3 regions of the Cupriavidus sp. GA3-3 genome follow, and region 1 is predicted to be linked to each of the others. Evidence: predicted binding sites of a transcription regulator. Region 1 holds the regulator's gene; each other region holds the start of a gene.

What was found. Region 1 encodes HrcA, which represses chaperone genes, less so after heat shock. Its sites were predicted from a motif close to TTAGCACTCNNNNNNNNNGAGTGCTAA; they were not measured.
Region 2: a site for HrcA is predicted at 4,680-4,706, ahead of groES (co-chaperone GroES). Genes of this name have one in related genera too.
Region 3: a site for HrcA is predicted at 5,376-5,402, ahead of rpoH (RNA polymerase sigma factor RpoH). Genes of this name have one in related genera too.

The regions. Positions count from the first base shown of each region.
Region 1 covers NZ_KB944478.1:148,470-158,421, forward strand. The annotation lists gene hemH (ferrochelatase) at 1-896, opposite strand, end outside; gene hrcA (heat-inducible transcriptional repressor HrcA) at 1,003-2,037, opposite strand; gene C265_RS14515 (NAD kinase) at 2,140-3,057, shown strand; gene recN (DNA repair protein RecN) at 3,124-4,878, shown strand; gene C265_RS14525 (hypothetical protein) at 4,933-5,382, shown strand; gene mprA (MprA protease, GlyGly-CTERM protein-sorting domain-containing form) at 5,492-7,114, shown strand; gene rrtA (rhombosortase) at 7,133-7,771, opposite strand; gene glnE (bifunctional [glutamate--ammonia ligase]-adenylyl-L-tyrosine phosphorylase/[glutamate--ammonia-ligase] adenylyltransferase) at 7,761-9,952, opposite strand, start outside.
Region 2 covers NZ_KB944469.1:168,191-178,142, forward strand. The annotation lists gene C265_RS08920 (type II secretion system F family protein) at 1-226, shown strand, start outside; gene C265_RS08925 (metallophosphoesterase) at 437-1,222, shown strand; gene C265_RS30980 (fimbrial protein) at 1,264-2,223, opposite strand; gene groL (chaperonin GroEL) at 2,605-4,248, opposite strand; gene groES (co-chaperone GroES) at 4,295-4,585, opposite strand; gene C265_RS08945 (hypothetical protein) at 4,984-5,403, shown strand; gene C265_RS08950 (transglycosylase SLT domain-containing protein) at 5,583-7,124, shown strand; gene C265_RS08955 (hypothetical protein) at 7,144-7,431, opposite strand; gene C265_RS08960 (xanthine dehydrogenase family protein molybdopterin-binding subunit) at 7,688-9,946, opposite strand.
Region 3 covers NZ_KB944502.1:182,446-192,397, forward strand. The annotation lists gene C265_RS26330 (CmpA/NrtA family ABC transporter substrate-binding protein) at 53-1,363, shown strand; gene ntrB (nitrate ABC transporter permease) at 1,415-2,320, shown strand; gene C265_RS26340 (ABC transporter ATP-binding protein) at 2,339-3,142, shown strand; gene ybiB (DNA-binding protein YbiB) at 3,252-4,244, shown strand; gene C265_RS26350 (pirin family protein) at 4,264-5,139, opposite strand; gene rpoH (RNA polymerase sigma factor RpoH) at 5,480-6,406, shown strand; gene C265_RS26360 (SCO family protein) at 6,513-7,133, opposite strand; gene cyoE (heme o synthase) at 7,262-8,206, opposite strand; gene C265_RS26370 (heme A synthase) at 8,203-9,315, opposite strand; gene C265_RS26375 (SCO family protein) at 9,326-9,952, opposite strand, start outside.

The DNA of each region.
Region 1 (9,952 bases):
TCGATGCAGTCGGCCGGAAAGCCGGGACAGAAGACATCGACCCGGCCCGCGCCGACCTTGCCCAGCTCGGCCAGCGTCGGCGCGGTGTACGGCTGCAGCCATTCCGCCTTGCCGAAACGAGACTGGAACGTCACCTGGTACTGGCCCGGCTGCAGGCCCAGCGCCTCGCCCAGCAGCCGGCCGGTCTTCAGGCATTCGCAGTGATAGGGGTCGCCCAGCTCCAGCGTGCGCCGCGGCACACCGTGGAACGACAGGATCAGCTTGTCGCCGCGGGCAAAGTCCGGCATGCCGTGGCGCGCCCAGTAGGCGCCGACCTGCTGGTGCAGCGCCGAGATATAGGCCGGATGGTCATGGAAATGCTTGACCAGCCGCAGCTCGGGCTGGTTGCGCCACTGGCCCAGCACCCGGAACACCTCGTCGAAGGCCGTGGCCGTGGTGGTGCCGGAGTATTGCGGATACATCGGCAGCACCAGCACCTGCTCGCAGCCCTGCCGGCGCAGCGCCTCCAGCACCGAGGCGATCGACGGGTTGCCGTAGCGCATTGCGCACGCGACCGTCACTTCATGGCCGTGCTGGTTCATCAGCCGCTGCAGCGCATGGGCCTGGCGCTCGCTGTAGACCAGCAGCGGCGAGCCCGTCATATGGGCCTCGCGCAGCCAGATCGATTCGTATTTCAGCGCCGAGGCGCGCGAACGCAGCGGCAGGATCACCCCATGCAGCAGCGGCAGCCAGGCCGCGCGCGGGATCTCGACCACGCGCGGGTCGGACAGGAACTCCTTCAGGTAGCGCCCCACCGCCTTGGGCGTGGGAGCGTCCGGGGTGCCCAGGTTGACCAGCAGGATCGCCGTGCGCGGCGCGTGGCCGTGCTGGTAGGCCGGTTCGGGAGAAAACGTCATGTCGCTTCCGGGTTGACACGGTGCCGGGATGGCGCCGGTGCGGCGCACCGGCGATTGCCGCGCTCGGCAGGAATGGGGCCGCTTGTCAGACCAGCCAGTCTTTGCACTAGTTCTGGCTCAGGGCGCTGGACAGCAGGCGCGCGGTGATGTCGACGATGGGGATCACGCGCTCATACGCCATGCGCGTGGGGCCGATCACGCCGAGCGTGCCGACGATCTGGCCGTCGACCTCGTACGGGGCGGTGATGACCGCCATGTCTTCGATCGGCACCAGCCGGCTTTCGCCGCCGATAAAGATCTGCACGCCCTGCGCATGGCTGGACACATCCAGCAGCTGCAGCAGGCTGGTCTTGTGCTCGAACACGTCGAACAGGCGCCGCAGCTTGTCCATGCTGGAGGCCAGGTCTTCCACTTCCAGCAGCTTGCGCTCGCCACTGATGAAGACGTGGTCGTCGTCCTCGTCCTCGGCGACGCTGCCGGCCTCGACCGCGGCCTGCATCAGCTGCGACATGTCGCGGCGCAGGTCCTGCAGTTCCACCCGCAGGTGGCCGCGCACCGCGTCGAAGCTCATGCCGGCATAGTGCGAGTTGAAGAAGTTGGCCGCCTCGATCAGCTGGGCCGGCGTGTACGACAGCTCGGTCTGGATGATGCGGTTCTGCACGTCGCCCTCGGGGCTGACGATGATCAGCAGGATGCGCTTGTCCGACAGCCGCATGAATTCGATCTGCCGGAACGCCTGCGCGCGGCGCGGCGTCATCACCACGCCGGCAAAGTGCGACAGGTTGGACAGCGTGCGCGCCGCCGCCGTGATCATGCGCTGCGGCCCCAGCTGCTGGCCGCCGAGCTGGTCCTGGATCTGGCCGGTCAGCTCGGCCAGGTCGGCGTTGCGCTCCAGCGGCTTGGCCGTCAGCATCGAATCGACGAACAGCCGGTAGCCGCGCGGGGTCGGGATACGGCCGGCCGAGGTGTGCGGACTGGCAATAAAGCCCATTTCCTCCAGATCGGACATCACATTGCGAATCGTCGCAGGCGACAGGTCCAGCCCCGAGTATTTCGACAAGGTGCGGGAACCGACCGGCTGCCCTTCGGCAATATAGCGCTCGATCAGGGTCTTGAGCAGCGTTTTGGAGCGTTCATCCATGATGCCCCGATTTTACGCAAGTTTTGGACCTTCTGGCGGCCGGCCTGGCCCGCTCGCTGGCGCCTGCTGACAAGCGTCATGGCGGTATGGTCTAATCCACGCATGTCCGCCCCCCCGAAAGCCAGCGCCGTGCGCACTTCGTTCAAGACCGTCGCCCTGGTGGGCCGGTACTCCACTGCCGGCATCGAAGGGCCGCTGGAGGAGATCGCCTCTTATATCCTGCGCAACGGGCAGGACGTGGTGTTCGAGCGCGAAACCTCGCTCGCCACCGGGCTGACCGCCTACCCTGCCCTGTCCGCCGAGGAGATCGGCCGGCAGGCCGACGTGGCCGTGGTGCTGGGCGGCGACGGCACGCTGCTGGGCATCGCCCGCCAGCTCGCCGGCTATGACGTGCCATTGATCGGCGTCAACCACGGGCGGCTGGGCTTCATGACCGACATCGCGCTGGAAGACGCGCACACCGTGCTGCCCGACATGCTCGACGGCCGCTATGAGGCCGAGACCCGCCTGCTGCTGGAATCGCGCGTGGTGCGCGACGACATGAACATCTTCTCCGCGCTGGCCCTGAACGACGTGGTGGTGAACCGCTCGGGCATCTCCGGCATGGTCGAGCTGGCGGTGTCGGTGGACGGCCACTTCATGTACAACCAGCGCTCGGACGGCCTGATCGTGTCGACCACCACCGGGTCCACCGCCTACGCGCTGTCCGCCGGCGGCCCGATCCTGCATCCGACGCTGTCGGGCGTGGTGCTGGTGCCGATTGCCCCGCACGCGCTGTCCAACCGCCCGATCGTGCTGCCGCACGACGCCGAGGTCACCATCGAGGTGGCCAGCGCGCGCGACGCCAGCGTCAACTTCGACATGCAGTCGCTGACCTCGCTGCTGCCGGGCGACCGCATCGTGGTGCGGCGCTCCGAAAAGACCATCAACCTGCTGCACCCGGTCGGCTACAACTACTACGCCACGCTGCGCAAGAAGCTGCACTGGCACGAATACCCGTCCGAGGACAACCGCCTCTGAGCCAGTATCAAGCCGCCCTCCAAGCCTGAGCCCGAACCCATCGGACCGACTACCTTCCACGCCACGATGCTGCGCAGCCTGTCCATCCGCGATTTCGTCATCGTCGATACGCTCGACCTGGACTTCACCACTGGCTTCACCGTCTTCACCGGCGAGACCGGCGCCGGCAAATCCATCCTGATCGATGCCCTGGCGCTGGTGCTGGGCGAACGCGCCGATGCCGGCGTGGTGCGCGAAGGCGCCCCGCGCGCCAGCGTCAGCGCCACCTTCTCGACCCACCCGGCACTGGATGCCTGGCTGGCCGAGCGCGAGCTCAACAGCGAAGCGGAGGACGGCGTGCATACCGTGCTGCTGCGCCGCACGGTCGATGCCGGGGGCCGCAGCAAGGCCTTTATCAACGGCACCGCCGCCACCCTGGCGCAGCTGCGCGAAGTCGGCGACCAGCTGGTCGACATCCACGGCCAGCACGCGCACCAGCTGCTGCTGCGCCCCGATGCGCAGCGGCTGCTGTTCGACGCCCACGCCGGCCTCACCCAGCAGGCCGGCGCGGTGGCCGAGGCCTGGCGCGCCTGGCGTGCCTGCGTGCGCCAGCGCGAGGCGGTGGAACACCAGTCGCGCGAGATGCAGCTCGAACGCGAGCGGCTGGAATGGCAGGTCGGCGAACTGGACAAGCTCAACCCGCAGCCGGGCGAATGGGAAGAGATCCAGTCCGAGTACAACCGGCTGTCGCATGCCGCCGGCCTGATCGACGGCAGCCGCGCCGCGCTGGACGCACTGTCCGAGGCCGACGGCTCGGTGCTGTCGGCGCTGAATACCATCGTGCACAAGCTGCAGCAGCTGGCCGATGTCGACGGCGCGCTGCGCGACGTGCTGGCCGCGCTCGAGCCCGCGCAGATGCAGGCCGAGGAAGCCGCGCACTCGCTCACGCGCTATGTCGACCGGCTCGAACTCGATCCCGAGCGGCTGCAGGCGGTCGACGAACGCATGCAGGCGCTGCACGCCACCGCGCGCAAGTACCGCCTGCCGCCCGAGCAGCTGCCCGACGAGCTGGTGGCCCGCCGCCAGCAGCTGGACGACCTGCAGGCCGCGCAGGACCTGAACAAGGTGATGGCGCGCGAGGCCGCGGCCAAGGCCGCCTACCTGACCCTGGCGCAGCATCTCAGCCACGCCCGCAAGCAGGCCGCGCAGGCGCTGTCCGCCGCGGTCACCGACGCCATGCAGGGCCTGTCGATGGCCGGCGGCAGCTTTGTCGCCGCGCTCAATGCGCTCGACGAAGGCCAGAGCCACGGGCTCGAGCAGGTCGAATTCCTGGTCGCCGGCCATGCCGGCGTGAGCCCGCGGCCGCTGGCCCGGGTGGCCTCCGGCGGCGAGCTGGCGCGCATCAGCCTGGCGATCTCGGTGATCACCAGCGAAGCCTCGCCCACGCCCACGCTGATCTTCGACGAGGTCGATACCGGCATCGGCGGCGCGGTGGCCGAGGTGGTCGGCCGGCGCCTGCAGGAGCTGGGCCGCGCGCGCCAGGTGCTGTGCGTGACGCACCTGCCGCAAGTGGCGGCGCAGGCCGGCACGCACCTGCTGGTGAGCAAGGAAACCACCGATGCGGGCGACGGTTCGGTCACGCGCTCGCGCATCAGGGTGCTGGACCCCGCCGGGCGCGTGGTCGAGACCGCGCGCATGCTGGGCGGCGCCACCGTCACCGCCACCACGCTGCAACATGCGGAAGAAATGCTGGCGCAAGGCATGGCCGGCGGCCAGGGCAGCCAGCCCGCGCGCGGCGCGGGCGGCAAGGATGGCCGGCGCAGCCGCCGCGCCGCCGGCTGACGGCCCCGCCCGCCCCGCACGTGCGCCAATCCATACACTGACAGGAGCTTCACCATGACCCGCCAAGCGCAAGCCGGCCTCCGGCAACGACCGCGCGCATCGCTGCGCGCCGTGCTGGCCATCGTCACCGCCGCATCGGCCGCACTGCTGGCGCTGTCCGCCTGCCAGGCCCAGCCCAAGTCCTCGGCCCCGCCGCCGGGCAGCATCAGCGATGACCGTTCTCTTGGCGACATCATGGTGCGCTTCAAGCCGCCCGCGGTGAACCTGTCGGAGGACGCCGGCAAGCTGCTGGCCGGGATCAAGGGCCCGATCCGCTATGTGGTCAAGCGCCCGATGTCCGGCGGCGTCTGGCTGGTCACCGCGATCTCGCCTTCGGCGGATGCCACCATCGACCAGGCGGTCGAAACCCTGCGCGCCACGCCCCGCATTGAGACCGCCGAGCCCGACCGCGTGCTCAAGCCTAACCGCAACATTCCCACCAGCCGCGACATGCCGCAGAGCTGAGCCCGACTGCAGGACGGTTCTTAAGCCTTCGGTCGCCCTTGCGCAACGACGCTGAATCGTATTCGCTACATAACAAGCCCCCCCGCGCGCTACGCCCCAGGAGGTATGCATGCCGCAACCCGCGCAGTCCGACTTCCGTAGCAGCCCCGTGGCCCGCCGCTGGCGGGCCATCGTCATCGCCGCCGCCGCTGTGTGCGGCGCAATACCGGCCAGCGCGGCTCTGGCTGCCGGCGTCCATGCCGCACCCGCCTACACCGGCCAGATCATCGTGCGCTGGCGTGACGGCGCCGATGGCACAAGCAAGACGCCCGCAGCCGCGGCGGATGCGCTCAAGCAGCTGAGCGCGCGCACCGGCATTGCCGTCACGCCGCGCCGCGCCATGGGCGGCAACCTGCAACTGCTGCAGGTCCCCGACGCACTGGCAGCCGACCCGGAAGGCGCGGCGGCCCGGCTGCGCCAGGACCCGCGCATCGCCGATGCCGTGCCCGACCGCTGGCTGAAGCTGCACGACACCCTGCCCAACGATTCCGAGTTCATCTCGCGCCAGCCTTACCTGATGGGCACCGGCACGGCGGTGGGCGGCGTCAACCTGCCGCGCGCGTGGGACCGCAGCCGCGGCAGCAGCGGCGTGGTGATCGCGGTGGTGGACACCGGCATCCTGCCGCACCCCGACCTGGCGGCGCGCGTGTTGCCTGGCTACGACTTCATCAGCAGCAGCACCATTTCCAATGACGGCGATGGCCGCGACGCCGATGCCACCGATGCCGGCGACAACGTGACAGCGGGTTTCTCGTGCCCGGGTGGATCGCCGGCCCCGACGACCGAGCCCAACAGTTGGCACGGCACCCGTGTCGCCAGCGTGCTGGGCGCGCTGACCAACAACGCGCAGGACATCGCGGGCGTCGACTGGAACGCGCGCATCCTCCCGGTGCGCGTCTCGGGCCGCTGCGGCGCGCTGCTGTCCGATACCGTCGATGCCATGCGCTGGGCCGGCGGCTTGTCGGTACCCAACGTGCCGGCCAATCCGACGCCGGCGCGCGTGGTCAATATCAGCCTCGGCGGTGGCACCTGCAGCAGCATTGAGCAACAGGCCGTCACCGACCTGAACGCGCGCGGCGTGGTGGTGGTGGCCGCCGCCGGCAACGAGCGCGGCGCGGTGGAGGCGCCGGGCGACTGCAGCGGCGTGATCGCGGTCACGGCGCATGCCAACGACGGCGAGAATGCCAGCTATGCCAATGTCGGCCCGCAGGTCGCGATCAGCGCGCCAGGCGGCGGGTGTGGCAACTCGCAGGTAGTCAATGGGCAGTGCACGACCGCGCCCTCGGTCATTCGCACCCTGAACAACGATGGCAAGACTGGCCTGGGCAACTATGTGGTGACGTCATCCGCGGGCACCAGCTTCGCCGCACCGATGGTCTCGGGCGTGGTGGCCATGATGTTCGCGGTCAATGGCTCGCTGACCCCGGCCCAGGTCACCGCGGCGCTGAAGTCTTCGGCACGCCCGCATCCGTCCGGCACCTATTGCACCACCAATCCGGGCGTCTGCGGCGCCGGCCTGCTCGATGCCGACGGCGCACTGGCGGCCGCGGCGGGCATGCCACCGGCGCAGGCTGCGCCGGCACCGGCCTCGGGCAACGGTGGTGGCGGTGGCGGCGGCGCCGTTCCGACCTGGACCGCGGTGCTGCTGGCGCTGTCCGGCCTGCTGGCCTTCGCGCTGCGGCGCCGCATGTAAGCCCGGCGCCTGGTCGGTTCAGGCGTCGTCGCCGCGGGCCGGGCGCCGCGCCAGCCACCACTCCTGCAAGACCCAGCACAGCAGGCCGGCGACGGCGCCGGCCGCGTGCGCGACGCGCACCACGCCAAAACCCCAGGCCGGATCGAACACCACCGGCGCCAGCCACGACTGTTCCACCCAGACCTTGGCCAGCACGCCCAGGCACAGCAGCACGCCGGTGACGCGCGCCAGGCCCGATGCCCGCAACAGCCCGAGCGCGCCCCACAGGGCCAGCCCGTGCAAGGCGCCTGAGAGCCCGCCATACCATGCAATCGCCGGCACGCGCAGCAGCACCACCTGCACGCCGATGCCGCAGGCAATCAGCACCAGCAACAGGGTGCGCGCACGCGCCACGCGCGCGGCGATGGCAAGCACGCCGGTGGCGGCCAGCGCGTCGGCCAGCCAGTGGTGTCCGTCCAGGTGCACCCACATGGCGGTGGCCAGGCGCCACCACTGGCCGTCCAGCCGCACCGCATCGCGCAGGTAGAGGCCGTGCGCATGCCACCACGGCATGAAGGTGAACCAGGCCGACAGCGCCCACACCAGCGCGATCGCCGCCAGCAGCCCCGGCCACGATGCGCCGGCGGGTGCCGGCGGAACTGCCGCGTCAGGCCTCACCGAACACGGCCTGCCACAGCGCGCGCACCTGTCCGGTCTGCTGCGCCACCGACTCGGGCGCGACGCGCGCATGCGCCTGCCCCTCGAGCCGCAGCTGGTGCTGGCGCGCGCGGAACAGCCGGTAGGCATCGCCCACCGCCAGTGCCAGGGTGGCGTCGATCAGGCCCAGCTCGCCCGCTGCGCGCAGCAGCGCGATATTGCCCGCGTTGCGCGTCAGCTGCGGGTGCGCCCGGCTGTGCAGCAGCACCAGGTACTGCACCGTGAATTCGATATCGACCATGCCGCCGCGATCGTGCTTCAGGTCGAACAGGTCGGTCGGGTTGGGATGGCCTTCGGCGACCTTGCGGCGCATCTGCACGATCTCGTCGCGCAGCGCGGCGGCATCGCGGTCCTGGCACAGCACCTCGCCGCGCAGCGCCTCGAAGCGGTCACCGATGGCGGCATCGCCGGCGCAGAAGCGCGCGCGCGTCAGCGCCTGGTGTTCCCACACCCAGGCGGTGTTGTCGCCTTCGCGCAGCTGGTAGCGGCGGAACGCCTCGAAGCTGGTCACCAGCAGGCCGGCCGCGCCGTTGGGGCGCAGCCGAGTGTCGACGTCGAACAGCGCACCGGCGGCGGTATGGCTGGTCAGCCAGGTGATCAGCCGGCGCGCATACGCGGAGTAGACGTCGGGCGCGCGTTCATGGTCATCGTCGTACAGGAAGATGATGTCCAGGTCCGAGGCATAGCCCAGTTCCTTGCCGCCCAGCCGGCCGTAGGCGATCACCGCGAAGCGCGGCGTGTCGCGGTGGCGCGTGGCCAGCTGGCGCCAGACCGTTTCCAGCGTGGCCTCGAGCATGGCATCGGCCAGGTCGGACAGGCGGTCGGCCACCTGCTCCACCGTCAGCATGCCCTGCAGGTCCTGCAGCAGCACGCGGAAGGTCTCGACATGATGCTCGCGCCGCAGGATGTCCATCTGCTGCTCGATCTGGCCTTCGGCGGCCAGCAGCCGCTCATGCAGGCGCTTGCGGAAGGCGGCCCAGTCGGGCGCGCCGGCCAGCGCATCGCTGTCGAGCAGTTCGTCCAGCAGCTGCGGATGCCGCGTCAGGTAGGCCGCGGCCCAGCGCGAGGCATGCAGCGTCTGCGCGACGCGGTCCATCGCCTGCGGGTATTCGGACAGCAACGACAGGTAGGAGGCGCGGCGGCTGATCGCCTCGAGGAAGTCGATAAAGCGCGCGATGGTGCTGTCGGCATCTTCCTGGCGCGCGGCCAGGTCGAGCGCGCGGTTCACCAGCTGGTCGAAGCGCGCGCGGCTGGACTCGGACAGCGCGCGGTAGCGCAGCGACGAGGCGATCGCGCGCAGCCGGTCCAGCAGCCCGGTGCAGTCGGTAAAGCCGGCGGCCTGCAGGCGCTGGCAGGGCGCGGCGTCATCGCCGCAGGCCGCGTCGTCCTGCTTCTGTTCCGGGTTGTCCTGCGCTTGCGCGGCGTTGTCGTCGAACACAATGCCCGGCCACAGCGCTTCGCACGGGGCGGCATCGGGATCCGAGAAGGTGGCCTCGAACTGCTGCGCCACCGGCTCCTGCAGCGCCGCCAGGCGCGCCAGCAGTTGCTGCCAGTCGTCGCAACCCATCATCCGCGCCACCGCCAGCTGTTCGTCGGGCGAAGTCGGCAGGTGGTGGGTCTGGGCGTCGTCGCGGTACTGCAGCCGGTGTTCGAGCTGGCGCAGGAAGCGGTAGGCATCGCCGAGCTGCCCGGCCTGGCCGGCGGGAAGCAGCCCGCGCTCGACCGCCACCGCCAGCACTTCCAGCGTCGGGCGCACGCGCAGTGCCGGGTCCTGGCCGCCGCGGATCAGCTGGAACACCTGCGCCATGAACTCGATCTCGCGGATGCCGCCGCGGCCCAGCTTGATATTGAATGACCGCTGGTTGACGCCGTGCCCCGCCAGCCCGCCGCTGCGCTTGGCGGCCTCGCTGCGGATCTGCGCGTGCAGCGAGCGGATCGCGGCGATCACGCCGTAGTCCAGGTAGCGGCGGAACACGAAGGGCGTGGTCAGCCGCGCCAGCAGGCCGGCGGTGCGCTGCGCGTGCGGCGTGTCGAGCGCCGACACCACGCGGCCCTTGATCCAGGCATAGCGCTCCCACTCGCGCCCCTGCACCACCAGGTATTCCTCCAGCATGCCAAGGCTGCACGCCAGCGGTCCGGCGT
Region 2 (9,952 bases), on a different contig from region 1:
CGACCGCTTCGGCACCAGCCTGGGCGAGTCCCTGCGCGTGCTGTCCGACATGCTGCGCACCAAACGCCGCATGCGGGCCGAGGAGCAAGCCGCCAAGATCGCGCTCAAGCTGTTGTTCCCGCTGATCTTCACCATCTTCCCGTCGCTGTTGCTGGTGCTGCTCGGGCCAGCCTTTATCCAGATCTATCGCGTTCTCCTGCCCACCATGGCCGGACAGGGAGGGTAATACTTCCGGGAAACCGTGATCGTTTCCCCCGGCTGTCTCCCGGTGCAATGCCGGCTAGACAGTCACTTGCCCGGACCTGGTTCCGGGCTTTTTTGCTTTTCGTCGGGATTCGCGGGACTTGACCAGACGGGCTGGCTTATTAAGAATGCAGGCAACCACCCGCCGCCGTAGCGGCCCATGCAGCGAGCCCCATGCGCCTCCGGAGTCCCCATGAAGCTACGCATCCTGAGCGACCTCCACATCGAGCACAACATGCCGCAGTCCGTGCCTGCCTGCGATGCCGACGTCGTGGTGCTGGCCGGCGACATCGCCAACGGGCGCGACGGCATCGACTGGGCCGCGCGCACCTTCAGCCAGCCGGTGGTCTATGTGCCCGGCAATCACGAATACTACGAAAGCAACTTCGATACCGTGGATCGCCTGATGGCCGAAGCCACCGAGGCGCACCCGGGCATACAGGTGCTCAATGGCACCGTGGCCGAATTCAATGGCGCGCACGGACGGGTACGCATCATCGGCACTACCTGGTGGACTGACTACACCCTGTTCGGCACTGACCGGCGCGATGACGCGATGCAGGCTTGCGCGGCTGTGATGCTGGATCACCGCCTGATCGAACTCCACGGCGACGACGGCCGTCCGCGGCATTTCACGCCCCAGGACGCGCTGGCGCGCCACCAGGCCGCGTCGGCCTGGCTGGCGGCGCAACTGGCGCAGCCCTACGATGGCAAGACCGTGGTGGTCACGCATCACGGCCCCGACCTGGGCAGCCTGGACCCGCGCTACTCGCACGACCTGGTCTCGGGCGGCTTCCTGTCGCGCCGGCCCGACCTGGTAGCAAAGGCGGACCTGTGGATCCACGGCCATACCCACACCAGCTTCGACTACTGCATCGACGATTCGCGCGTGGTCTGCAACCCCCGCGGCTACGTCAGCCGCCGCACCGGCGAGCTGGAAAACAAGCGCTTCGACTGGTGCTGCGTGGTTGTGGTCTGACGCGCGCCGGAGCCGGCCTCAGCCCTTGCCGCGCGCATCCCTCAGTTGTAGTTGAAATTGACCGTTGCCACGCTGTCGACCGTGCCTGGCGTGACCGGGCCTACCCGGTAGTACCTCACCCCCAACGGAATGGCCATGGTCATTGCCGCGCCGACATTGCCCATGCCGACATCGGCGTTGAGCGGCAGCGGGGTGCCCGCCGGGCCGCCATTCAGCATCTGCAGGCCAACGCCTTGCGCCGAGCCGTTGTTCCGCAGGACGCTGCCCACGGCGGTGGCATCGCCGCTGATGTTCATCGTGACGATCGACTGGGTGACGCAATTCTCGAGAGTGAGCCCGAATCTCGTCGCGCCCGCGGTCGAGCCGATGGTGGGCAGGGACGAGGCGCTGATCTTGGGCAAGGTAATGACCTGGTTCGCCGTGCCGGCGCTGAGGTTGCAGCTTGGCGGAATGAAGCGGAAGGTCACTGGCGAAGTCATTTGCTCGCCGAACTGGGCCGTCCACGGCCCCGGTCCCGAGCCCCCCGTCCAGCTGTCCTGGTAGCCGAAGCGCATCAGGCTGTCACTGAACGTGCCGCTGGTCAGCACCGTGCTGGTCCGCACCAGGTCCAGCCGGAACCGGAAGGTCTGGGTCGAGGTGCCCAGCGGCATCGTGCAAGGCACCCCGCCCGAAGCCGCCCCCATGCAGTTGGCACCGAAGTTGTCGCCGCCGTTGGTGCCGTAGCTGGTCGGTGCAATCAGATTGCCGTCGGGCATGTACATGCGATAGCCCAGTCCCGGCATGGCGGTGGCAAAGGTCTGCTGCGAGATCGAAGTCGCCACCAGCGGCGTCTGCGGCGTGTAGTTCAGGGCCCAGCCATTGGTAGATGGGTGCCGCAGTCCGGTGTCGTCGCACGTCACCGTTACGGTAATGGTGGCGCTGGAGATCACCTGGCCGATACCGGTGGTCTTGCTGATGCTCACCGTGGCCGGCAGGAACGGCGAGGTCACGGTGGTTCCCATGCAGGCAGCATGCGCCTGGGCGTATGCCAGGCACATGAGTGCCGCACAGGCAAGCACCGAAGGCACGCGCCTGATGCACGCGGTGGCATGAACCAGCCAGCGTCGTGGCGATGTAGTGATTTCGTTTTCCATGGCAGCCATGCTAGGAGGTGGGTTGATCCGGGATTTGCCCGCGGGTTCAATAGGCGGCGATTAGAAATGTAGCCGGCGCCTTCCGCTCCACAAATAGGGCAAGCCTTAGATCAGGGTGAGAGTTTTCTGCGCTCGTGCATGGCAAGGCGCGAGCGTCGCGCTGCCCGGAACGAAAAAACCCCCGCGGGCTCGCACCCGCGGGGGTTTTCCAAGACAGCCTGCCCGTGAGGGCAGGCGGTCGGCGATGAATTACATCATGCCTTCCATGCCGCCCATGCCGCCCATGCCGCCCGGCATTGCCGGAGCCGATTCTTCCTTCGGCGATTCGGCAACTGCGCAGTCGGTGGTCAGCATCAGCGAAGCCACCGAAGCGGCGTTCTGCAGTGCGGTGCGGGTGACCTTGGTCGGGTCCAGCACGCCCATTTCCACCAGGTCGCCGTACTCGCCCGAAGCGGCGTTGTAGCCGTAGTTGCCCTTGCCTTCGATAACCTTGGCAACGACCACCGAAGCTTCTTCACCGGCGTTCAGCACGATCTGGCGCAGCGGCTCTTCCATGGCGCGCAGCACGATCTTGATACCGGCGTTCTGGTCGGCGTTTTCGCCGGTCAGTGCCGAGATCGCAGCGCGGGCACGCAGCAGGGCCACACCACCGCCGGGGACGATGCCTTCTTCCACCGCAGCGCGGGTGGCGTGCAGGGCGTCTTCCACGCGGGCCTTCTTTTCCTTCATTTCGACTTCGGTGGCAGCGCCAACCTTGATCACGGCAACACCGCCGGCCAGCTTGGCCACGCGCTCTTGCAGCTTCTCACGGTCGTAGTCCGAGGTCGCTTCTTCGATCTGGGCGCGGATTTGCTTGACGCGGCCTTCGATCGCAGCTGCGTCGCCGGCGCCGTCGATGATGATGGTGTTTTCCTTGCCGATCTCGATGCGCTTGGCCTGGCCCAGGTCGTTCAGGCCAGCCTTTTCCAGCGTCAGGCCGATTTCTTCAGCGATGACGGTGCCGCCGGTCAGGATGGCGATGTCTTCCAGCATGGCCTTGCGGCGGTCGCCGAAGCCCGGAGCCTTGACGGCGGCGGTCTTCAGGATGCCACGGATGTTGTTGACCACCAGGGTCGCCAGGGCTTCGCCCTCGACGTCTTCAGCGACGATCAGCAGCGGGCGGCCGGCCTTGGCCACTTGCTCCAGCACCGGCAGCAGGTCGCGGATGTTGCTGATCTTCTTGTCGAACAGCAGCACGAACGGGTTGTCCAGCTGGACAACCTGCTTTTCCGGGTTGTTGATGAAGTACGGCGACAGGTAGCCGCGGTCGAACTGCATGCCTTCCACGACTTCCAGCTCGTCGGCCAGCGACTTGCCGTCTTCAACCGTGATCACGCCTTCCTTGCCGACCTTGTCCATGGCTTCGGCGATGCGCTCACCGATGGAGGTGTCGCTGTTGGCCGAGATCGCGCCAACCTGGGCGATTTCCTTGCTGGTGGTGGTGGGCTTGCTGACCTTCTTCAGCTCTTCCACGGCGGCGGCAACAGCCTTGTCGATGCCGCGCTTCAGGTCCATCGGGTTCATGCCGGCGGCAACGAACTTCATGCCTTCGCGCACGATCGACTGGGCCAGCACGGTAGCGGTGGTGGTACCGTCACCGGCGTTGTCGCTGGTCTTGGAAGCCACTTCCTTGACCATCTGGGCGCCCATGTTCTGCAGCTTGTCCTTCAGCTCGATTTCCTTGGCCACGGACACGCCGTCCTTGGTCACGGTCGGGCCGCCGAAGCTGCGCTCCAGCACCACGTTGCGGCCCTTCGGGCCCAGGGTCACCTTGACTGCGTTGGCGAGGATGTTCACGCCTTCGACCATCTTGGCACGTGCGGCGTCGCCGAACACTACGTCTTTAGCTGCCATTCTTGAATCTCCTGAAATCTGTACGGGGTGGCGGTCAGTTGGTGAATTACTTGTTCACCACGGCCATGATGTCTTCTTCGCGCATGACCAGCAGTTCCTGGCCTTCCACCTTCACGGCCTGGCCGGCGTACTTGCCGAACAGCACGCGGTCACCGACCTTGACGTCGAGGGCGATGTTGTTGCCCTTGTCATCCTTCTTGCCAGGACCGATTGCCAGCACTTCGCCTTGATCGGGCTTCTCGGCAGCGTTGTCGGGAATCACGATACCGGACGCGGTCTTGGTTTCGTTGTCCAGACGCTTCACGATCACGCGGTCGTGCAAAGGACGCAGATTCATACGGACTCCTAGATACAAAGTGAGTTTTTGATCACAAATCGGCCGGCTACCGAGGCGACGGCCGTCAGAAATGTTCAGGTGTCGCAGGAGGCTGTTAGCACTCACCCCTGACGAGTGCTAATTATAGGGACGGGGTAGGGGCATTTCAAGACGCGGGTGTGATGCGGGTTTTCCCGAGGAGCGGTTGATGCCTTGCGCGGCATGGGCTCCCGGCCGGCAACGACCCGCCTGTAGGAATAATCCCGGCACCCATTCGGGCGTGTGCCTGACAGCGCAACGTGGTGCCGCTACCTAGACTGGGCTTGTCGCCGCGCGCCCGTCTTGGCCGGATGTACGGCGTACGCCGCGCCGAGCGCTTCCGTTGCCGGCGCCTCCGACAGCGACTCTGGAGGTATTCCATGGATCCGAAACAGCCTGCTCGCCTTACCCGAATCGCCAGCGTGATTGCCGCAGGCCTGGCTGGCCTCAGCTGCGCTGCGGCCATTGCCCAGACAACCGCCACCCCCGCTACCCCGGCCACGCCGGCAACCCCTGCTGCCCAGGGCATGCCCGCGACCCCGGCGATGCCGGCAACCTCTGCCACGCCAGCAGGCGGCCAGGGCGTGCCGCCCGGCATGACCCAGATCGAGCCGCCGAAGGACCCGCTGGTGGAACGCCGCGAGGCGCGCCAGAAGGCCGCCGCCGAGTACAAGGCCAAGAAGAAGGCGGCCAAGGGTGAGTACAAGGAAGAAGTCGGCGCTGCCAAGCAGGAGCGCAAAGTAGAGAACAAGGCAGCCGATGCAACGGCCAAGCAGGAAATGGCCGCACCAAAGCAATAGCGCCAGCCTTTGCGAGACGGGTGGCCGGGATCAGCCGGCCACCTTCTTCGTGCCAGACATACCCCTCCCGTTTGCCCTTCGGCAGCATCCGGACCCTGGCGGCTTGCAAGAGGCAGGATCGCGCCTAGACTCGATACGAGCGAGTCGTGCGCCTTTCTGCCCGGCTTGCCATCTGCGCCATGTCCGCTGCCCACCCACGCCACTGGTTCGCAGGCCTTCTCCTGTCCGGCCTGGTGGGCGCACTCAGCCTGTGCAGCACGTTTGCCGTAGCGCAGCAGAAGCCGGCGCCGGCGTCCGCGCCCGTTGCGGCCCCCGCGGCGAAAGCCGCAACCGGCAAGGCAGATGTCGCCAGGCCGCGCGGCCTCAACCTGGCCAACAAGCCGCGCATGGGCGACTTCGATGTGATGGTCAACAGTCGCGTCATCCGCGTGCTGGTGCCTTACAGCCGCACCCTCTACTTCAGCGACAAAGGCCACGAGCGCGGAATTACCGCAGAACTGGTGCGGGAATTCGAGCGCTACCTGAACAAGACCTACGCCAGTCGACTGGGCAAGCGCCCGCTCACCATCATCATCATCCCCACCACGCGCGACCGGCTGCTGCCCGACCTGGCGGCGGGCCTGGGCGATATCGCCGCCGGCAACCTGACCGAGACCGAGGCCCGGCTGAAGCTGGTCGACTTTGCCGCGCCGCGCGACCGCAAGCCAGTGCGCGAGCTGATCGTGACCGGCCCCAAGTCGCCGGCGCTGAAGAGCCTGGACGACCTGGCGGGCAAGACCGTCCACGTGCGCCGCGCGAGCAGCTACTACGACAGCCTGACTGCACTGAACAACCGCCTGCGCCAGTCCGGCAAGGCGCCGATGAAGCTGGTGCTGCTGCCCGATGCCCTTGAAGACGAGGACGTGCTCGAGATGCTGAACGCGGGCCTGCTGGAGATCGTCGTGGTCGACGACTGGAAGGCCGCAATGTGGGCGCAGATCCTGCCTGACATCAAGGTGCGCCAGGACCTGGCGGTGCGTGAAGGCGGCTATGTCGGCTGGGCCTTCCGCAAGGACAGCCCGCAGTTGCGGCAGGTCATTGACGATTTCTATGTCAATTACGTCAAGAAGCAGGGCATGGCGGAATACCTGATCAAGCAATCCATGCGCCGGGTCAAGCAGATCAAGAACAACACCGAGGACGCCGAATACAAGCGCTTCCAGCAGACCGTTGCCTTCTTCGAGAAGTATGGCAAGGACTATGGCTTCGACCCGCTGATGCTGGCGGCACAGGGCTTCCAGGAGTCACAGCTCAACCAGCAGGCGCGCAGCCGCGTGGGCGCCGTCGGCATCATGCAGATCATGCCCGCCACCGGCAAGGAACTGAACGTGGGCAATATCCAGATGGTCGAGTCCAACATCCACGCCGGCGCCAAGTACATGGACCGGCTGATGACGAAGTACTTCCCCGACGCGCATTTCTCGGAATCCAACCGGCCGCTGTTCGCCTTTGCCAGTTACAACGCCGGGCCCGGCAATATCGCCAAGATGCGCAAGGAGGCTGCGGCGCGCGGGCTGGATCCCGACAAGTGGTTCAACAATGTCGAGATCGTGGTGGCGGAGAAGATCGGCATCGAAACCACCACCTATGTGCGCAATATCTACAAGTACTACGCGGCCTACCGGCTCACGCAGGACCGGGAGGCCGCGCGTGAGCGGGCACTGAAGGAAGTCCGGAAGTAGCCCGGCCACGCCGCAAGGATCAGTCGGCCAGTCCGCTGGCGTCGATATAGCCCAGTGCCTCGGTCACGGCGCGGCGCGCCTTGAGCACGTAGCAAACGCGGCGCTCCTGGATCGACAGCGCCAGCACATCGGCCTGCACCAGTTCCAGGAACACGTGGCCGGCGCGCGCCAGGCTCAGCCGTGCGACCTGCGCCAGGTCGGTGGCCGGCAGGCCCGCCTCGCCGGCCTCCAGCAGCGCCCGGCAGATCCGGATCCGCGCGGGCTCGGTCATCAGCGCAAGGGTCAGCGTACTTTCCTGGGTCTCCATGATCACACCTCGGTCTCCGGGCACGCCCCCGGTCCGCGAAACACGGCGGCAGGGCGGTGCTGGCGTATTTTTTTCCGCGCCGTTCCTTGCGCGCAGTTTTTCCCGTTCTACGCGGCTCGCCGCGCAAACGCAATAGGGTGGAGCCACGGCCCGGCAAAGACTGGTGCGATTACAACAAATAGCGCGTGCCAGCCGCATTCGGGGGATGCGCGATGCGGCTGCACCTCCCCTTCGGCGGCCGGCTGCGGTCAGACCATCAAGCCATCACAAACGGCAATTGCCGCTGGCGCTTGCCCGTCAGCGTGAACAGCGCGTTCGCCACTGCCGGCGCGATCGGCGGCACGCCCGGCTCGCCCAGGCCGGTGGGGTTCTCCTGCGAGGGCACGAAGAACACGTCCACCACCGGCGCATCGGTGATGCGCGGCGGCGGATAGTCCGGGAAGTTGCTGTTCTTCACGGCGCCGTTCTCGATCTCGATGGCAAACCCCGGCTTGGTCATGGCCAGCCCAAAGATGCAGGCACCCTGGATCTGGGCCTCGGCGGACATCGGGTTGACCACGCGGTTGGCATGCACGCCGGCGGTGACGCGGTGCACGCGCGGCTCGCCCTTCACCACCGAGACGTCGACCACGTAGGCCACCACGGTGTTGAACGACTCGTGCACGGCCACGCCCCAGGCATGGCCCTTGGACAGCTTGCGCTTGCCATAGCCGGACTTGTCCACCGCCAGCTGCAGCGCGGCGCGGTGGCGCGCGTGCTTCTTCTCGTCGAGCCGGGCCAGGCGGAATGCCACGGGGTCCTGCTTCGAGGCTGCGGCCATTTCATCGGCCAGCGTTTCCTTGACGAAGGCGGTATGCGTATTGCCCACCGAGCGCCACCACAGCACCGGCACGTCCACCTGCGGATGGTGCACCGACATCTGCAGCGGCAGGTCATAGTCATTCTCGACGATGCCTTCGGTCATGGTGGCGTCGACGCCGTTCTTGACCATGAAGGGCTCGAACGGCGTGCCCTTCAGAATCGACTGACCGACGATGGTGTGCTGCCAGCCCACCACCTTGCCCTGCGCATCCAGCCCGATGCGGGCGCGGTGCAGGTGCAGCGGTCGGTAGTAGCCGCCGCGGATATCGTCCTCGCGGCTCCACACCACCTTGAGCGGCTCGGTGTGGCCGGCGGCTACCCAGGCCTTGAGCACGTTGGCCGCTTCCACGATGTAGTCCGAGGTCGGCACCGCGCGCCGGCCGAAGCCGCCGCCGGCCATCATGGTGTTGAGCACCACCTTGTCCGGCGCCAGCCCCAGCGTGCGCGCCACCGCGGCCTGGTCGACGGTCTGGAACTGCGAGCCCACCCAGACCTTGACCGACTGCACCTTGCCGCCGGCCACTTCCGGCTGCAGCGTGCAGTTCAGCGGCTCCATCGGCGCGTGCGCCAGGTACGGGAAGCGGAAGTCGGCCTCGATCTTGCGCGCGGCACCGTTGATGGCCGAGCCGATATCCCCGCTCCCCGCGCGCGCCACCGTGCCGGGCTGGCCGGCCAGCCTTGCGTATTCGTCGAAGAGCGCCTGCGACGACACCTTCGAGCCCGCGTCTTCCCACTGGATCTCGAGCGCATCGCGGCCCATCTTGGCCGGCCAGTAGCCGCTGGCAATCACCGCCACGCCGCTGCCGCCGCGGTCGACCGGCACCTGCAGCACGCCGCGCACGCCCTGCACCGCGCGCGCCTTGTCGGCGCTGAAGCTCTTGACCTTGCCGCCAAAGCGCGGCGGGCGCGCCACCACGGCCACCACCATGCCCTTCAGGTGCGTGTCGATGCCGAACGGCGTGGTCGCGTCCATCTTGCCGCGCGCATCCAGCCGCGGCGTGGGCTTGCCGACGATGCGGAACTGCGAGGGGTCTTTCAGAGTGACCCGCTGCGGCACGGGCAGCTCCATCGCCGCGGGCGCCAGCTCGCCGAAGGTGGCACGATGGCTGCCGGACGTGATGACGCCCTGCTCCACCTTGCAGCTGGCCGGATCGACCTTCCACTGCTGCGCGGCCGCCGCCACCAGCATCGCGCGGGCGCGCGCGCCCAGTTCACGATATTGCTCGAACGAGTGGTTCAGCGCGGTGGAGCCGCCGGTCATCTGCATGCCGAAGGCGGGGTCCTTGTACGGGTCGCCCGCCGGTGCCAGCGTGGCGCGCACGTTGCGCCAGTCGGCGTCCAGCTCTTCGGCCAGCGCCATCGGCAGCGCGGTGTGCACGCCCTGGCCGAACTCGAGCCGGTTCACGGCCACGGTCACGGTGTTGTCCGGCGCGATGATCAGGAACGCCTGCGGCGCCGGCGCTGTGGTCCTGGGCCTGGCCGCGTCCTGCGCCTGCGCCAGCGGCGCCACGCCCAGTGCCAGCCCGCCGCCGGCCAGGCCGGTCAGCTTCAGGAAACTGCGGCGGTCCAGCGTGGCGATACCGGTGTGCTGACGCGCTTCGCCATCATTGCCGCCCTGGCCGCCGGCCAGTGCCTCGATGCCTCGGATTCGCATTATCAT
Region 3 (9,952 bases), on a different contig from region 1:
CTTCTGGAGAAGCCGGTCGCGGAGGGGACGCCTTTTTTCTTGGAGCCATGCAATGCCCTCTCGCCTCAGGATTGCCAAGCCGCTGCACGCAGCCGTCCACGTTCCCGACGCGGCTGCCGACGCCGTGCCGGCCAGCAGCGGCCGCCGCCGCGCGCTTGCCACCATCGCCGGCGCCAGCGTGATGACGCTGGTCGATCCGCTGGTGCGCGCCGGTGCGTGGGCAGCGGGCTCGGACGCGCCCGAGAAGACCGACGTGCGCATCGGCTTTATCCCGCTGACCGACTGCGCCTCGGTGGTGATGGCCGCGACGCTCGGGCTGGACAAGAAATACGGCATCAAGATCACGCCGACCAAGGAAGCCTCATGGGCCGGCGTGCGCGACAAGCTGGTCAACGGCGAGCTGGACGCGGCGCACGTGCTGTACGGACTGATCTACGGCGTGCAGCTGGGCATCGGCGGCCCGAAGAAGGACATGGCCGTGCTGATGAACCTGAACCACAACGGCCAGGCCATCACGCTGTCGTCCAAGCTCGCCGAGAAAGGCGTCAAGGACGGCGCCAGCCTGAAGGCGCTGATGATGAAGGAGAAGCGCGACTACACCTTCGCCCAGACCTTCCCCACCGGCACGCACGCAATGTGGCTGTACTACTGGCTGGCGGCCAACGGCATCAACCCGATGCAGGACGCCAAGGCCATCACGGTGCCGCCGCCGCAGATGGTGGCCAATATGCGCGTGGGCAATATGGACGGCTTCTGCGTGGGCGAGCCCTGGGGCGCGCGCGCCATCGCCGACAAGATCGGCTTCACCGCCGAGACCACGCAGGCCATCTGGAAGGGCCACCCCGAGAAGACCCTGGGCACCACCGCGGAGTTCGTGCAGAAATACCCCAACACCGCGCGCGCGATGGTGGCCGCGGTGCTGGAGGCATCGAAGTTCATCGATGCGTCGGCCTCCAACCGCCGCAAGACCGCCGAGACCATTGCCGCCAAGTCCTACGTCAACACCGACATGGACATCATCCTGGACCGCATGCTGGGCCGCTACACCAACGGCCTGGGCAAGACCTGGGACGACCCCGACGCGATGAAGTTCTACCAGGACGGCGCCGCCAACTACCCGTACCTGTCCGACGGCATGTGGTTCCTGACCCAGCACAAGCGCTGGGGCTTGCTGAAGGAACATCCGGACTATCTCGCCGTGGCCCGGCAGGTCAACCGCATCGACGTCTACAAGCAGGCCGCCGCCGCCGCGCAGGTGCCGCTGCCCAAGAGCGACATGCGCAGCGCCAAGCTGATCGACGGCGTGGTCTGGGACGGCAAGGACCCCAAGGCCTACGCCGACGGTTTCAAGATCAAGGCCTGACGCAAGCCTTCCCCCACTGATCCGCAGTGCCCCTGACGAAAGGAGCCAGACGTGAATGCCATAGCCCACCCCACGCCCGATGGTGCAACCGTAGCCGCCAGCGCCGACCCCGACACCAAGGAGCGGGCGCGCCGGCGCGAGCAGGAAATCGCCGCGCAGGCACGGCGCGCGCAACGCCGCGAGGCGGTCGCCGCGCTGGTGCTCAAGGCCGTGCCGCCGGTACTGGGCTTTGCCCTGTTCGTGCTGGCCTGGCACGGCATCGCCACGATGATCCCGGCCATCCCCACGCCGCAGGCCACATGGAACGCCGCGGTGCCGCTGTTTGCCGACCCGTTCTACCGCAACGGGCCCAATGACCAGGGCATCGGCTGGAACGTGCTGGCATCGCTGGCGCGCGTCGCGGCGGGCTTCGGCCTGGCCGCGCTGGTCGGCATCCCGGCCGGCTTCCTGATCGGGCGCTTCGCCTTCCTGAACGCGATGACCGCGCCGGTGATCAGCCTGCTGCGCCCGGTCTCGCCGCTGGCGTGGCTGCCGATCGGCCTGCTGCTGTTCAAGGCCGCCAACCCGGCCGCGATCTGGGCGATCTTCATCTGCTCGATCTGGCCGATGGTGATCAACACCGCGGTCGGCGTCACGCGCGTGCCGCAGGACTACCTGAACGTGGCGCGCGTGCTGGACCTGTCGGAATGGAAGGTGTTCACGCGGGTGCTGTTCCCCGCGGTGCTGCCCTACATGCTGACCGGCGTGCGGCTGTCGATCGGCACCGCGTGGCTGGTGATCGTCGCGGCCGAGATGCTGACCGGCGGCACCGGCATCGGCTTCTGGCTGTGGGACGAATGGAACAACCTGAAGGTCGAGCACATCGTGATCGCGATCTTCGTGATCGGCATCATCGGGCTGCTGCTGGAGCATGCGCTGCTGGCGCTGGCCCGGCGCTTCAGCTACGGCACCAACTGACACGCGGGGAGAATCGCCATGGACAAGTTCGTCAGCATCGAAAACGTCGGCCAGACCTTCAAGACCCGCAAGGGCCCGTTCGTCGCCCTGCGCGATATCAACCTGCATATCGCCGAGGGCGAGTTCATCACGCTGATCGGCCATTCAGGCTGCGGCAAGTCCACGCTGCTGAACCTGGTCGCGGGACTGGCCACGCCCACCACCGGCGCGCTGATCTGCGCCGGGCGCGAGATCGCCGGGCCGGGGCCGGAGCGCGCGGTGGTGTTCCAGAACCATTCGCTGCTGCCGTGGCTGACGTGCTTCGAGAACGTCTACCTGGGCGTGGAGCGCGTCTTCGCCGCCAGCGAGAGCAAGCCGCAGCTCAAGGCGCGCACGCACGACACGCTGGCGCTGGTGGGCCTGACGCACGCCGAGAACAAGTATCCGCATGAGATCTCCGGCGGCATGAAGCAGCGCGTGGGCATTGCCCGCGCGCTGGCGATGGCGCCCAAGGTGCTGCTGATGGACGAGCCCTTCGGCGCGCTCGATGCGCTCACGCGCGCGCACCTGCAGGACGAGCTGATCAAGATCGTGGCGCGCACCCGCAGCACCGTGGTGATGGTGACCCACGACGTCGACGAGGCCGTGCTGCTGGCCGACCGCATCATCATGATGACCAACGGTCCGGCCGCGACCATCGGCGAGATCCTGAAGGTGGAGCTTCCGCGTCCGCGCGACCGCGTCGCGCTGGCCGACGACAAGGCCTACCACGCCTGCCGCACCGCGGTGCTGGACTTCCTCTACCGCAAGCAGCGCAACCCGGCGCTGCAGGAAGCCGCGTAGTGCCCGCCGGCCGCGTGCCGGTGGGCGGCCCTATGTGGCACAGGCGGCGATGGGCGCGGCGGCCTGGCTCCGCTATCATGAACCCAGAACAGACTACCCCCACGCCGCCATGACCACGCCAGCCACGTCCTTCCCTGCTGCCCGCTATATCAAGGAGATCGGCCGCGGCGTCAACGGCGCGCGGGCGCTGCCGCGCGAAGACGCGCAGGCCCTGTTCGACGCCATGCTGGCCGGGCGCGTCTCGGACCTGGAGCTCGGCGCCATCCTGATGGCCTACCGCATCAAGGGCGAGGCCCCGCACGAGCTGGCCGGCATGCTGGAAGCCGCCCATGCGCACTGCCAGCCGCTGCCGGCGCCGCCTGACCGGCAGGTGGTGGTGATCCCCAGCTACAACGGTGCGCGCAAGCAACCCAACCTGGTGCCGCTGCTGGCGCTGCTGCTGGCGCGCGAAGATGTCCCCGTGCTGGTGCACGGCACGCGCCTGTTCAATGGCCGCGTGACCAGCATGGCGCTGTTCGAGGCGCTGGGCGTGCCCTTGTGCGCGACTACCGGCGACGCCTCGGCACGGCTGCGCGAGAGCAGCGACCTCGGGCCGCTGGCGGTGCTGCCGGTGGATGTGCTGTCGCCCGGGCTGTCGCAGCTGCTGGAGCGGCGCACCGTGATCGGCCTGCGCAATTCGGCGCATACGGTGGCCAAGATGCTGCAGCCGGTGGGCGAGCATTCGCCCGCGGAAGGGTTGCGCCTGTACAGCTACACCCACCCCGAATACCGCGAGACGCTGACCGACTACTTCTCGCATGAACCCGCCAACGTGCTGCTGGCACGCGGCACCGAGGGCGAAGTGGTGGCCGATGCGCGCCGCACCAGCCGCATCGACTGGCTGCACGAGGGGCACCAGCAGACGCTGGTCGATCCGGCTGTTGGTTCGCTGGCCGAAGTGCCTGAACTGCCGCCCGGCAGCGACGCCGGCCAGACCGTGGCCTGGATCCGGCGCGTGCTGGACGGCGCGGCGCCGGTGCCGGCACCGATCGCGATCCAGGTCGAGGCCATCCGCGAATGCCTGCGGCAAGGCACTCGCGTGACCTGGGCCAGCCCGGTCTGAGCCAGCCCCGGGACCGCTGTCAGGGCTTGCGCGGGGGCAGCGGGATGCGCTCGGTCTCGCCCGGCACGTGCGGGAACTGATCGTCCTCCCAGCGCTGGGCGGCGGCCTCGATCGCCACCTTGCTGCTGGCAACGAAATTCCAGTAGATGAAGCGGTGCCCGTCGGTCGGGTCGCCGCCCAGCAGCATTACGCGCGACGGCGTCGTGGCCGTCAGCGTTGCGGGCTGGCCCGGCGTGAGCACCACCATATGCTCGGCCGGCAGCGGCTCGCCGTCGAGCGCCACCGCCCCGTCCACCGGATAGATGCCCCGCTCGGCATGATCGGCCGGGATCTCCACGCTCGCGCCCGCATCCAGCTCGATCGCCACGTACAGGGTGCGGCTGAAGACCTTGACCGGAGAGACCTGGCCAAAGGCATCGCCCGCAATCACCACCATGCGCACACCCGGCCGCTCGATCCGTGGCAGCGTGGCGGCGGGATGGTGGAAAAACGACGGCTCGGCACCCTCATGCTCCTGCGGCAGTGCCACCCAGGTCTGGATGCCGTGCAGGCGGGCCCCGGCGGGGCGCACATGCTCGGGCGAGCGCTCCGAGTGCACGATGCCGTGCCCGGCGGTCATCCAGTTGACATCGCCCGGGCGGATCGCCTGGTCGCTGCCCAGGCTGTCTCGGTGGATGATCTCGCCCTCGAACAGATAAGTGACCGTGGCCAGTCCGATATGTGGATGCGGGCGCACGTCGGCTCCGCCGCCCGGCGGCAGTTGCACCGGCCCCATATGGTCGAAGAAGATAAACGGACCAACGGTCTGGGTGGCGGCGGCGGGCAACAGCCGGCGCACGGTAAAATCGCCCAGGTCGCGCACATGCGGCTTGAGCAAGTGTTCGATAGCAGACATAACTCCTCCGGTGGAATGAGAGAGGCTTGCAAGGATGCCAGCGCGCCGCAGCTTGGTCGAGTGTAGCCGCTGCTGCAACAAATCATTGCAGCAGCGGGCAGAACCCCCGTGCCCGGCACCGCTCTAACATCCAGTGCGCCGAACCGTGGGTATCGTTCCCGCCGCTCGAATTGATAGGTAGCTATGCCAGCAGCAAGAGCAATCGAGAGGAACTATCACGACCATCGGGGCTCCAATTAGCACTCACCCGGCCTGAGTGCTAATATGTGTTGCAGTGCCACCGCCCCAACAGGCGCGGCACCCCGGCAACCGAACCGCCGGATGCGAAAGGAGCCATTGAGTGAACGCAGTCTTGTCTGCCGACCAAACCCTGAATAACCGTCTGCCGACGGCACCCCGGAGCACGGGCAGCTTCGCGCTGACCTTCCCGGCCACCGTTGGCAACCTCGACAGCTATATCCAGGCTGTCCACCGGATTCCGCTGTTGACCGCGGAGGAAGAGCAGCGCCTGGCGCGCGAGCTCCGCGACCACGATTCCGTTGACGCTGCCCGCCAGATGGTGATGTCCCACCTGCGCCTGGTGGTGTCGATCGCCCGCCAGTACCTGGGCTACGGCCTGCCCCACGCCGACCTGATCCAGGAAGGCAATATCGGCCTGATGAAGGCGGTCAAGCGCTTCGACCCCGACCAGGGCGTGCGCCTGGTGTCGTACGCGATGCACTGGATCAAGGCCGAGATCCACGAATACGTGCTGAAGAACTGGCGCATGGTCAAGGTGGCCACCACCAAGGCCCAGCGCAAGCTGTTCTTCAACCTGCGCAGCCACAAGCAGGGCGCGCACACGTTCACGCCGGAGCAGGTCGAGGCCGTGGCGCGCGAGCTGAACGTCAAGCCCGAAGAAGTGATGGAGATGGAAACCCGCCTGTCGGGCGGCGACCTGGCGCTGGAAGGCCAGATCGACGACGGCGAAGAGGAATTCGCCCCCATCGCCTACCTGGCGGACAACCACAACGAGCCCACCCGCGTGCTGGAAGCCAAGCGCCACGACCGCATGCAGGTCGAGGGCCTGGAAGAAGCGCTGGGCAAGCTGGACGAACGCAGCCGCCGCATCATCGAGGCACGCTGGCTGCACGTCGAAGACGATGGCTCGGGCGGCGCCACGCTGCATGAGCTGGCTGACGAGTTCGGCGTCTCGGCCGAGCGCATCCGCCAGATCGAGGCCGCGGCCATGAAGAAGATGAAGGGGGCGCTGCAGGCGTTCGCCTGATCCGCACCCCCAGCCATGCAAAAGGCCGGTCCACTGGACCGGCCTTTTTGTTGCCCGCGAGAGGGTGAGTGCGACCTTATGCCGCACCCCTTCCCACCCTTTCACGTCACGACAGCAGCTGTTTCAGGTCGTGCGCGATCGGATCCGGACCCTGGCCGTGGCGGATGAACAGCCGCAGCTTGCCGTCCGGGTCGAACACATAGCTGCCCGCGGAGTGGTCCACCGTGTAGTTGTTCGGGGAGCTGCCCGGCACCTTGGCGTAGAACACCTTGAAGTCCTTGGTCAACTTCTGCAGTGCGGCTTCGTCGGCCGGGCGCAGCCCCAGGAAGCGCGCATCGAAGGCCGGCACGTACTGCGCCAGCAGCGCCTGCGTGTCGCGTTCCGGGTCGACCGTGACGAACAGCACCTGCACGCGGTCGGCATCCGGGCCCAGTTTCTCCATCACCGCCTTCAGTTCGGCCATCGTCGTCGGGCACACGTCCGGGCAGTGGGTGTAGCCGAAGAACATCACCACCGCCTTGCCCTTGAAGTCGGCGATGGTGCGCACCTTGCCGTGATGGTCGGTCAGCGAGAAGTCCTTGCCGAAGTCCGCCGCGCCGGTGATGTCGACATTGCGGAACGAGGCCTTCTGCTGCCCGCAGGCAGCCACGGCCAGCGCAAGCGCGGCCAGCAGGGAAAAGCGGCGGAAGGCGGCGAACAGGCCGGAGGCGGGGCTTAGGCGGGGCATGCGGCGGAAACCGGTCAGGGGTGGGAGGAAACAGCGGCACCGGAGGGCGGCGACATCACGCAGTATCGCCGATCGTGCCGCCACGCTGCGCCGGCCGCGACAAGATGCCGCAGCCGGTCGGCCACAGGTCAGACCTGCGGCACGAACTTGAAGTAGTGGTCGACCAGCAGCGCGGCGAACAGCAGCGACAGGTACAGGATCGAGAAGCGGAAGGTGCGCTGCGCCAGCTCGTCCGAATAGTTACGGTACATCTTCCAGGCGTAGGCCAGGAAACCCGCGCCCAGCGCCAACGCGGCCGCCAGGTAGATATAGCCGCTCATGCCGTAGACAAAGGGCAGCAGCGTCGCGGCGATCATGATCAGCGTGTACAGCAGGATATGCAGCAGCGTGTAGCGCTCGCCGTGCGTGACCGGCAGCATCGGCAGGCCGGACTTGGCGTAGTCGGCGCGGCGGTACAGCGCCAGGGCCCAGAAGTGCGGCGGGGTCCAGGTGAAGATGATCAGCACCAGGAACCAGGCCTCGGCAGGTACCTCGCCCGCCACCGCGGCCCAGCCCAGCGCCGGCGGCATCGCCCCCGAGAGCCCGCCGATCACGATGTTCTGCGGCGTGGCCGGCTTGAGCAGGATGGTGTAGACCACCGCGTAGCCGAGGAAGGTGGCAAAGGTCAGCCACATCGTCAGGTCGTTGGCGTAGACGTGCAGCAGCCACATGCCGGCGCCGCCCAGTACGGCGGAGAACACCAGGGTCTGCGGCGTGGTGATCTCGCCGGTGGCCGACGGGCGCCACGCGGTGCGGCGCATCAGCGCATCGATCTTCTGCTCGACCAGGCAATTGATGGCAAAGGCCGCACCGGCCAGCAGCCAGATGCCGGCGGCGCCGCCGATCAGCACGCGCCACGGCACCATGCCGGGCGTGGCGAGGAACATGCCGATGATGGCGCAGAACACGGCCAGCTGCGTCACGCGCGGCTTGGTCAGGGCGGCATATTGTCGGGCAAGGTGCCGTATCCGGCTCAACTTGCCCAGCGAATGGGGGTGGGTAGCGGTAACCACGGAAGGGGTCTTGTCTTTCATGTGGCGCGGGCGGCGTTCGGCACGGCAGCGGGGGCGCCGGCGGCCCGCATGGTGAGCCCTGCGAGCCCTGTATTGTAGTGGAGGCGGACCAGCAGCAGCAGGAGCAGCGCCGCGCCGCCGTTGTGCGCAACCGCGGCCACCAGCGGCCAGTCGAACACGATATTGGACATCCCGGTGGCCAGTTGCAGCACCAGCGTGGCCAGCAGCCAGCCGGCCGCGCGCGCGAGCCCTTCAAGCCGGCGCGCTCGCAGGCCAAGCCACGCCAGGTAGCCCAGCACGACAAAGGCAAAGCCGCGGTGCACCCAGTGGATCGCCACCAGCGCCGCGTGCGGGATGTAGTCGCCATCGGCGGTCATGCCCAGCTGGCGCCACAGGGTGAAGCCGTGGCGGAAATCCATCTCGGGCACCAGCTGGCCATTGCACAGCGGGAAGTCGGTGCAGGCCAGCACCGCGTAGTTGGTGCTGACCCAGCCCCCCAGGAAGATCTGGATCACCAGCAGCAGCAGGCCGATGCGCACCGGCCAGCGCAGCCGCGCGGCCCGCGCCGCGACCGGGTGCGGCGGATCGTTGCGCGAGCCCAGCTGGATCAGCACGGCCAGCAGAGCCATGCCCAGCATCAGGTGCGTGACCACGATGATCGGCTGCAGCTTCAGGGTCACGGTGAAAGCGCCGAACGCACCCTGCACGCACACCAGCAGCAGCACCCCGGTGGCGAACCACGGCGACTGCTTCAGCTCGCGCCGCTTGACCCACGCCAGCACCATCAGCGTGATGATCAGCACCCCGACCGCCATGGCGAAGTAGCGGTGGATCATCTCGATCCACGCCTTGGCCAGCGTCACCGGGCCGCTGGGCAGCGCGGTCTCGGCCGCGCGGATCGGCTCCATCGCGGCGTGCGGGTTGGAGTGCCCGTAGCAGCCGGGCCAGTCGGGGCAGCCCAGGCCGGAGTCGGTCAGGCGCGTGAAGCTGCCGAACATGATCAGGTCCAGCGTCAGGAACGCCGTGATCCAGGCGAGCTTGCGGTATTTGTTGCGGTCCCCCTTCACCAGCACGTAGGACAGCGGGAACAGCGCGATCAGGATGCCGATGATGGCCAGTTGCAGCAGCATGCCGTCCCCTTTAGCCGATGCGCGAGACCTTGAGCAGCTTCTTCAGGTCGCCGCTCATCTTCTTGGGGTCCGGATCCTGCGGGAAACGCATCATCAGGTTGCCCAGCGGGTCGACCAGGAACAGGGTGTCCTCGGCGCGCTTGCCGGGTTCGGCCGGCAGCCACTGCTGCGCGGCCTGGCGGTCGATGCGCAGGAAGCGCACACCCGCGTAGGGCTCGTTGTAGGCGGCGTTCAGGCGCTCGTCGATCTTGCCGTCGTCGGTCACCAGCCACACCGGCACGATGCGTTCGCGGTCCTGGCCCTGCCCGGCGCGGATCTGGCGGATGGTGAAGAGCTTCTTCGCGCAGGCCTCGTCGCAGGCGGACGGGTCGGTGGTCACCAGCAGCCACTTGCCGCGGAACTGCTCCAGCGGCACGGCCCGGCCCTGCTCATCGGTGACGCGCACCGGCGGCATCGGCCGCTGCGGGTCGACCAGCGCGCCGTAGTTGGTGGCGCCGCCACGCGGCTTGATGACGTAATAGGTGAAGTAAGAGGCGATCACCGGCGACGCGCACACCAGCAACAGCATCAGCATCTGCAGGCGGCCACGGCGCGTGCGCGCATCGATGCGGGTATCCGGCGGCGAGGCCGCGGCGGC